One region of the Vibrio hippocampi genome, then DNA from elsewhere that is predicted to be linked to it. Evidence: predicted binding sites of a transcription regulator. Region 1 holds the regulator's gene; the other holds the start of a gene.
What was found. The regulator PurR, encoded in region 1, represses purine synthesis genes. The targets are predictions, from matches to a motif close to TNANGNAAACGTTTNCNTNA.
Positions count from the first base shown of each region.

Region 1 (4,947 bases):
GTTACTCCATCGCGTTTATTCGTTCGGTACGCGCCTGTTAAGATTTGACCTCACTGATATTCGGTTGCATGCAATTCCAGCAAATATCGAATTGCGCTTCATTTTCTTCCTCACAGGCTTGGCAAAGCCACATTAAGCCTTCTCCCGCGTTTGATAGGTTGATCTGCCAATTTTCTATGGTACGTTTAGCCTCCGGTGCTCGACGCGTGTCTATTAGCCACACGTAAGGTAGAGTACTTTCGTCAAACGGCACTTCACCGCGCAATCCATACAACGACTCTCCTCGTACCTCAGATTGTATTCCCTGCGAAACTAACTGCTGATGTGCGATATGGGCTTCAGCAGGGGAGTTGGCAATAAATATCTTCATCTATTCTTGAACCTGTGGTGTTTGTCTAAATTTGTTCATTAACCACTTGGTGATTATTGGGAACAAGCCAAGCAATGCAAAAGAAGCGAGTACAGTCGGAGAAACGATACCTGCTAGGCTATCAATATTCGCCAACTGCGTACCAGCATTAAGGTAAACCGCGGTACCCGGAAGCATACCTAACTGACTCACCAGATAGAACTTACTAGCTTTAATCGGGGTTAATCCCATCAAGAGATTGATTAAGAAAAAAGGAAATACCGGGATAAGGCGCAATGACAGCAGGTAAAATGCGCCGTCTTTACGAACGCCTTCATTGATGGTGGTTAACTTAGAAGCGAATTTGGATTGGACCCAGTCGCGCAAGAAAAACCGACTGCTTAAAAAGGCGAGTGTTGCGCCAATTGTACTCGCGAATGAAACTAAGCCTAAACTGGTCCAAAAACCAAACAGCGCGGCACCTAGTAACGTCACTACAGCGGCACCGGGTATAGAAAATGCGGTAATAGCGATATACGCAAAAAAGTAAATTGATGTCGCTAAAACAAAATTAGCGTCAATAAATTCCGCTAACGCGAGTTGCTGAGCTTTAGCATTTTCAAGAGTCAGATATTGACCGAAATGGATACCCGCCCAAACAACGAGGATAACCAGTAACACCCCGACAATGAGTTTTTTACTTGGGGAGCGCTTGGGCGTGTCATGAGTTTGCTTCGTCATCTTTTTTATCCTCTGTCTATATCACTCTATAGTTTAGTAGACAGGTGGATGAGCGAATAACTTTCATCAATAGTAAATTAAATGGGTCTGAAAAAGTCGTTACTATTTCTCATGACTCAGCGAAGTCTTTCGCCTTTCAGCCAAGCCAACCAACGCGAATTAAATTAACTCAGCAAGCTGCTGACGCTTGTCTTGGGGAATCACCGACCAGTGTTTGCCCTCAATTGCGCCTTCAAGCGCCCATAGCAATTCGATACTCACGTTGCCTTTATGTGTGCGTTGGATAGCTTTAAAAGCTTCTACGGAGCCTTGTTGTTGCAATTCAGACACCGAATCAATGCCCGCTTTCTTTAGCATGCGTTCGGTTGTGAGTCGCAAGTTCGGAAGATCTTTAAGTCGAATCGAGGTTGGTTTTTGTTGGGCAATCTTGGCCTGCTTAGCCACCTGTAATGCTTCTTTTGCGTACTCAATGATCTTTTCTGGGGTTTGCCAATAAGCGTCAGGTAGCGCGAAATAGTTGGTGACCACAGGAAACCCACGTTTTTGGTAAACGTAAGGATGGTATGCCAGTTGCTGAAATTTGGTTGCCGTTGATTTGTCTGCACGAATATGAATGCGATCATTGACGACGAGTGCAAACATCGTGTCGTCAATAAATATTCCGAAGCCACCGAACATTGAGCGTGATTTGACCACGCCGATTTCGGAAAACAGCTTCATCGAATTTGTTAAGATAGGTTTATCCATGTTTCTTATTTCTCGGTTTCTATAACTACGCCACCTAGATCAGGTCCGAGAGATTAGCAAAACAGAGGTTATTAATTGTTAGCAAAGTTTGAGAATTTGCTGTTAATTCCTCTGCTGCCATCGGTAACCCCGCTACCTACCTGATTGGGTTTAGGCCGGAGGCTTTGCGTCCCACCTTTTCAAGTGGTTTGCCCTGTGCGTGACAAGCTAAAGAATAAAGGAAAAGCGATTCGATAACGGAGGCTTGACCTGTGAAGTGTGATGTTGGTTCAAAAAATAGAGTGGTTAGAAAGCAATGAATCGACTAGTTCTGTCATGAGAGTAAAAGCCCGCGTCGGGCTTTTATTACAAACATTGCTAGCTGATGAAAGTTATCTGTTGAGATCCAATACGGAATCACGCTCAATGATTTCTGGATGCATCTCGAAAATACGCTTGTCATGACCTTTATCTTTGATACGCTCAAGCAAAATTTCAAAGGCGTTTTTACCCACGCGTCGCTTCGGTTGGTGAACCGTCGTTAGCGGTGGAGAGAAGTATTCCGCAAGTTCAATGTTATCGTAGCCAATCACAGAGATATCTTCAGGGACTTTGACACCAAGTTGCTGAAGGCGACTCATTAAGCCAAGTGCCATTGTGTCATTAAAACAGAACACAGCCGTTGGACGATCTTCCATCGCCGCGATTCGGTTTGCTGCAATGACTGCGGTATCACACTCGAAATTACCCTCAAGGATTCGGTCAGCTTTCATTTCGATGCCCGCTTCGGTCATGGCTCGCTTATAACCATCAATACGCTCTTGGCAGACGGCTTTTTCCAGATGACCACTTAAACAAGCGATATCGGTATGACCTTTACCAATCAGGAATTTAGTGGCTAGATAGCCACCTTCTTCTGAGTTATCAATGATTTTATCCGCTTGTGAGCTTTCTGGGCCCCAGTCCATGATAACTTTTGGTATATCGGCATGGCGATCAAGCATTTCTAACAACTCTTCCGTGAGGTCGGAGCACATCACCAAAATACCATCGACACGTTTTTCCGCCAGCATGCGAATATAATCGCGCTGCTTCTCATATACACCACCTGTGTTACACAGAATTAGGGTATAGCCTTGGCGATAACAGTAACTTTCTACACCGTCGATCACTTCCGAAAAGAATAGGTTGGTTGATTGGGTCACCAACATGCCTATGGTTTTGGTCGTGTTACACTTTAAACTGCGAGCCACGGCACTTGGTGCGTAGTTAAGCTCGTCAACCGCGGCCATGACTTTTTCTTGTGTCGTTTCTGCCACGAAGCGAGTTTTGTTAATGACGTGAGAAACGGTGGTCGTTGAAACGCCAGCGAGACGAGCTACATCTTTTATCGTTGCCATCGCGATATCCTAATATCTCACCTTCTGCTTCAAAACGGACACGAAGAGAAAGTGGTAAATAAGCAAGGTTTCATGCCTATTTAAAGTTAACCAGAGCGACTATAAATCGCTGAAACGGCGAATTGTATGTCGAGCATCCATTGCAAGCAATGTAAATCTGTATAAATTTATATCAGTGGCGAGATGTGCCACTGAATTTCCAATAGAATCGGCAAGTTACGCTGACTCCTAAGGACGCAGATAAGTCAGGTCTAATTGGCAAAATGCGACTAATAGAGCACTACAGGCTGAATAAAATCCAAACTCATCGTGTTTTTCACACGCTTGACTGAATTGTTCGATCCAAGTGAGTAGGTGCTGCTCAATAAAGTCAGCTTGCTCTGAGAACGCTTCGTTAAGATGTTTTTCAGCCTCAAGTTCGTTGCTGCGAATAATGAGGTTGCCAAGATAATCTAATTCAATGGCGAGGTGATCCGCGGGTTCATTGAGATCTTTCGTGACGGCAATATTGTGCTTGGTTAATAATTGCTGCATTTGTAAAGCGGGTTCGCCATTAAGAAGACCGGATTTATCAAGATAAATTGAAGCGTATGGCAGTGCGCCATGTTTATCACTTTTCAAGAAAAGCTCGCAGAAGTCGGCGGATAGTTCGAGTTGAGCATCGTGGCGAACCTGCAGACGGTTCAGTGCGTCCACCAATTTGTCGATAGGTTGTTTTAGCGCTTCGTTTTCACCTAACCCAGACAAGAAAGCGCGGATCTCTGGCGATTGATATTGCTCTAGTTCACTTTCTGTTAACTCTTTGGTGAATAAACTTGATAACCACCAGTAGATTTCTGCGCGTTGTTCATTAAAGGCTTTTACTTCTTGCACTTTGGTACTCTCCAGCAAATATTCTATGGGTATATACCCAAGTTATTCATAGTGTAGACAAAAAATATGAATAACAGTCACTCACAATGTGAAAAAAAACCAAACAATATAAAGTAATATGAATAAATTAAAACTAAACTTTGAAGCATAAGGAATGGGGTGCGTATTGGCGTGGTGCTGAATCAAGGTTTTCTTAAATAAATAGACTCACTGCTAGTATCTTGAAGCGTAACGCTTAAAATGGCAGTGGGGTCAAGATTAGAAGAAGTAGAAACAATGAAATATCATGTTTTGGTCGTCGAAGATGATGTCGTGACAAGAAGCAAACTCGTGGGTTACTTTGAACACGAAGGCTATCTCGTCAGTGAAGCTGAAAACGGTGAGCAGATGAGACAAGTGCTGTCTGAATCGAGTGTCGATCTGGTGATGCTAGATATCAATCTGCCGGGCGAGGATGGTTTAACCCTTACCCGTGAATTAAGAAGCCAATCAGACATCGGTATTGTGCTGGTGACTGGGCGCACCGACAGCATCGATCGTATCGTTGGTCTCGAAATGGGCGCTGACGACTATGTGACGAAACCGTTTGAATATCGTGAGTTACTGGTCAGAGTGAAGAATTTACTTTGGCGTATTGCTCTGGCGCGAAAAACGCCGGTGGACAAAGGTAGTGATAAGCAAGAAAGTAAACTGCATTTTGGTGATTGGATATTTGATAAACAGCGCCGCTCACTGACGAATGGTGGGGAACCAGTAAAACTCACCAAGGCAGAATATGAATTGCTTGTGGCGTTATCTTCTTATCCTAATCAGGTGCTCAGCCGAGAGCGCATACTTAATATGATCAGTCATCGAGTA
Region 1 covers NZ_CAKLCM010000002.1:669,423-674,369, forward strand. The annotation lists gene L9Q39_RS05505 (alpha/beta fold hydrolase) at 1-41, shown strand, start outside; gene L9Q39_RS05510 (putative signal transducing protein) at 38-370, opposite strand; gene L9Q39_RS05515 (TVP38/TMEM64 family protein) at 371-1,090, opposite strand; gene L9Q39_RS05520 (TfoX/Sxy family DNA transformation protein) at 1,250-1,837, opposite strand; cyclic di-GMP riboswitch class I at 1,957-2,040, opposite strand; gene purR (HTH-type transcriptional repressor PurR) at 2,209-3,216, opposite strand; gene torD (molecular chaperone TorD) at 3,445-4,089, opposite strand; gene torR (two-component system response regulator TorR) at 4,366-4,947, shown strand, end outside.

Region 2 (4,947 bases), 450 kb from region 1:
CCCAACAGCGAGTCCAACACGACAGGCAATGGCTGCGCCGTCAGTGTCATTTGCGCCCAGTTTGTTACCCACCCGAATACTCACCGCCGCACCAATACTCATCGGGATCATAAACACCAAAGAAGAGAAGTTGATCGCCACTTGGTGAGACGCAACCACTAGCGAGCCTAGCGGCGCAACCAGTAGTGATACCACGGCAAACAAAGTAACCTCAAAAAAGATCGAAGCGGCAACCGGCAGACCGAGCTTAAATAGGCGAGAGACCGCTTTGAATTGCGGTTTATGCCAGTGAGTAAACATCTCAATGTGTTTGAGTCTCGGTGTTGTCATGGCATACAGCAGCATCAAAATAAACATTAACCAATACACGATGGTGGTGGCAACGCCACAACCCACGCCACCAAGGGCAGGCATGCCAAATTTGCCATAAACAAAAATCCAGTTGAGTGGAATATTAACGAGCAGTCCAATAAAACCGATGACCATGGCAGGTTTGGTTAACGCCATACCATCGGTATAGCTGCGTAATGTTTGAAACAGTAAAAATGCCGGAACAGCAAAAATCACAGCATGAATATAGCCGATGGTTTTGCTCATCATCGCAACATCCACATCCATCCAGTTTAAAATCGACTTGATTTGCAGCAATACAATAATGATCGGCACACTGATGATCAGAGCGAGCACGACACCTTGATGAATTTCAAATGGGATCTGTTTCTGCTTATCTGCACCATTCAGTTGCGCCACGATAGGGACCAGCGCCATCAGTAAACCGACACCAAATAAAATAGAGGGTAGCCAAACGCTGGCGGCAATAGAGACCGCCGCCATATCCACAGCACTTACGCCACCGGCCATGACAGTATCAACGAATCCCATGCCAGTTTGAGCCACTGAGGCAATCAGTACTGGTGTGGCAAGTTTGATAAGATTGGACGCTTCTTTCTGGTATCGATGCACGTGTTATTACTCCGAGTGCGCAAATGGCTAAGGGCCGCATGATAATGAAATATTCGACGTTCGACCATCATTAAATGCCGATCCGTTGATAGAAAAGAGTTTGGTCAAAAACAGCGACTTAACTATCTGCTTTTAAAAACAAAAAAACCATCGTATGAGTACGATGGTTTTGGTGTGGAACGCTAGAGTTAGTGTCAATCAATGCAAGGCGAGACTAACAAGTATCCGACTTATAGCCTGCACGTTATCTGGTATTAGTAAATCACTTTTACTTTTTTGGCACTGGTGATGGCATCATCAATGGCGGTTTCTACAGATTTACGCATTGTTAACGCAACACCAAGGCGGCGTCGACCGTCAATGTCAGGCTTACCGAATAATCGTATCTGAGTCTGTGGCATAGCCAGTGCTTCGTTTAATCCTTCATAACGTAAATTGTTCGATGTGCCTTGTCCTAAAATGACCGCAGAGGCCGCAGGGCTAAGTTGGGTAATTTGGTTAATTGGCATCCCAGTGAATGCACGAACATGGAGGGCGAACTCGGACATATCCTGAGCAATCAATGTCACTAAACCAGTATCATGTGGGCGAGGGGAGACTTCGTTAAAAATAACCTTGTCCCCTTTAACAAACAACTCAACACCAAAGATGCCGTAACCCCCTAAAGCGTCGACAATTTTCTCAGCCGTGTATTCTGCCGCTTTTAATGCGTTAGCAGACATAGACTGCGGTTGCCATGATTCGCGATAGTCACCGTCTTCTTGACGATGACCGATAGGTGCGCAGAAATGAACCCCATCGACAGCGCGAACCGTTAACAGAGTGATCTCATAGTCAAAATCAATAAAGCCTTCGACAATCACACGACCAGCGCCAGTGCGACCGCCTTCTTGTGCGTAGTGCCATGCTTTATCAATATCCTCAGCGCTCTTGATGACACTTTGACCTTTACCTGAAGAGCTCATTACCGGTTTAACAACACAAGGCAACCCCACCGCTTCGACGGCGGCGACAAATTCTTCTTGGCTATCAGCAAACTGATAAGGGGAGGTGTTGAGGTCGAGTTCTTCTGCTGCAAGACGACGAATGCCTTCACGGTTCATCGTTAGCTTGGTTGCGTTTGCGGTTGGAACGACATTAATACCTTGTTGCTCAAGCTCAACCAGTTTATCGGTCGCAATCGCTTCAATCTCAGGCACAATATAATCGGGTTTTTCTTTTGCAATAATGGCTTCGAGGGCGTCACCGTCAAGCATATCAAGGACATAACTACGATGAGCGACTTGCATTGCAGGCGCGTTTTCGTAACGGTCACAAGCAATCACCTCTAAGCCGAGGCGCTGGCATTCGATCGCCACTTCTTTACCCAATTCGCCAGAGCCTAACAGTAGCACTCGGCTAGCACTTTCACGGGTTGCAGTACCAAACATATAAAATCCTTGAGCGGTCTTGAACAAAATTGCGGTGAATCATACTGGAAGTGAGCGAAAAAGCAAACGTTTGCGTGCTGGTTTTTTATTTTGCGAAAATGTCAGAGAGTCAACGGAGTTGACCCTCTGAATTCGCGAGCAAAAAAGCAGCAAGATTAAAGCGAAATGTATTCAAACTCGATGTCGGGATTGATCGCTTCCAGTGTCGCCTGTGTATCTCCAAGATGACTGATCTTACTGTCAGAGACCTCGATCAGGGCGGCAGACACAATATGTTCTGGTAGCGCTCCATTTAATATCAATTGTGACAGCGCGACTTGCAGTGGAGGCAGGCTAGGGTTAAATGCCGCATTTTCAGCGTAACTGCCGCGGTAGATTTGACCGGTGCGAGTTTCGAGCGCAACACCGCTGTAGTTGCGTGAATAAGGCGCATAGCTGGATGAAAATGCTTGGGCTGCCTGCGAAATGATCGCAGAGCCGGTGTCTATGTCTATGTCTATGGCATGATTTTGCTGAGACATTAAGGCATCTTTTATACCTAAATCACTGGGACCAAAAGCTTGAGGAAGGTATTCGGCGAGTGTCTGCTCATCCACTTGTGGCAACTGAATTGATAGGCTATCTGCCGTGGTCAATTCATTCATAAACTGACGACAGTGACCACAAGGGCTGTAATTGATGGTGATATCTTTAATCCCGGTTTCACCGTTCATCCATGCATGACTGATCGCTGACTGTTCTGCATGAATCGTTTGACCTAACTGGGTGTCTCGAAACTCCATATTCGCGCCAAAATAGAGCTTTCCTGAAACACCGCGCACAATCGCTCCGACATAAAACTCTGAAATGGTCGCATACGAGTAGCAAGCGGCGATAGGAAGCAAAGCGACCCTTAACTCATCATCGCTTAGACCGGATAAATCGAGAAGTTGTTGGAACTCCTGTGCTGACAGCGTGGCGTCAAAATTGGGACGAGAAACAATAGAACGCAGGGACTGCGCGATTGGGTTGGGGATATCAGCCAGTGCAGACTCGAAAGTTACGGCCATGATCCGTTCCTTAGAATTGTTATTACGGAGAGTGATAATAGCAATCTTGACGGTCTTTACCAACTGTTTAGCGACTCTTTAGTGAATGGCGTTACGCTCCTTTTAGCGACTTAATTAAGCGGTTAGGATTTTCGTTTAGGTATCGGCTTAGGTATCGGTTTAGGTCTGAGTTTAGATAGTGGTTGAGCTTTAGAATGGGTCAATGAATAGACGTCCAAACCGATGCAGAGTATTGAAAAGGAACCAGTAGAGCTAGCGAAGAAACCAGTGGTTAAGTTTTGTACCAATTAGAGTAGTAAGGTTAGATTTGTTATTAAAGCGAGTTATTATTGTGATGGCGATCATGTTTATATCGCATTTTATTCGTAATCATCATTATCTTCACACGATTTAGTAGTAAAGTCTTAGTCTGATATTTAGTTACACTATTTCCCAATAGGTCTACGTTACTTATGAACATGGTATTTCAGGATGAAATCCCTTTGTCACGCTATTTAAGCTTGTTTGAAACTAAGGATGAAGGTCTATTCCTGATTGATTCATCAGCGAACATCAAATTCTATAACTCACTTTTTTATCATCAATTTGCTATTGAATCGGATACGGTCTCTGCCGAACAGTGGCTGAGTTTGGTGTATCCAGAAGACCAGCAAGCTTTACAAAATAATATTGAAAGTCTAAAACAGGGGCGAGTTGAGTCTATCTGCTCTCAATACCAGTTGCGTGTGCGTAAGCGAGATGGACAATATGCTTGGATTGAAGCAAGTGTCAGCTATAAGCAGGATAATTTAGGTCACTACATCGTTGGTCGGCATCGAGAAGTGACCGAAAAGATTAAACTGCAATCAAGTCTTAAGCGTCTCGCCTTTTATGATAAGCAATCCGGTTTACCGAATCATGAACAGCTAAAACGTCACCTCAATCAGCGTCAGACCGAAACGACGTTACTTAAGATTCGCCTCGGGCGACTCGAAACCTATTTGTATCGTTATGGCGATGCAATTATAAGTAAAGTGGTGGAATGTCTAAAAAGCTGTTTGTCTATCTTCGTGGATATACCACACACTTTATATCGTTCAGGAACCGATTCATTTATTTTGCTGTTTGATGTCAAGGTGACTGAGTCAACGCTGGCAATGATGTGCCAAGGCATCTTGCGTCAATTTGAAATACAGTCGTACGAGTCAGTGTACACAGGCAAGATTTTCATTGGTGCATACACCAATTATGACCTTGAGCAATCGGCTGACGACATATTGATGATTACTGAGCAGACGTTGAATTATGTGACTGATAATGTCGTTGAGCAGTATGTCATTTTTAACAACGACATTCGCAACTCTATTGAACGTTATGTCTATATAGAAAACCATCTTAAGTCTGCTATCGAGCAAGACCAGATCACGATTCAATTGCAACCGATAGTGTGTGGACGTACCAATGCAGTTATTAGTTTTGAAGCCTTGGCTCGCTGGTTGGATACGCCTTTTGGTCCTATCGGTCCT
Region 2 covers NZ_CAKLCM010000002.1:1,123,819-1,128,765, reverse strand. The annotation lists gene L9Q39_RS07465 (MATE family efflux transporter) at 1-963, opposite strand, end outside; gene purT (formate-dependent phosphoribosylglycinamide formyltransferase) at 1,218-2,393, opposite strand; gene cdd (cytidine deaminase) at 2,549-3,442, opposite strand; gene L9Q39_RS07450 (EAL domain-containing protein) at 3,895-4,947, shown strand, end outside.
Region 2: the regulator PurR is predicted to act here: its motif matches at 2,452-2,471, upstream of purT (formate-dependent phosphoribosylglycinamide formyltransferase).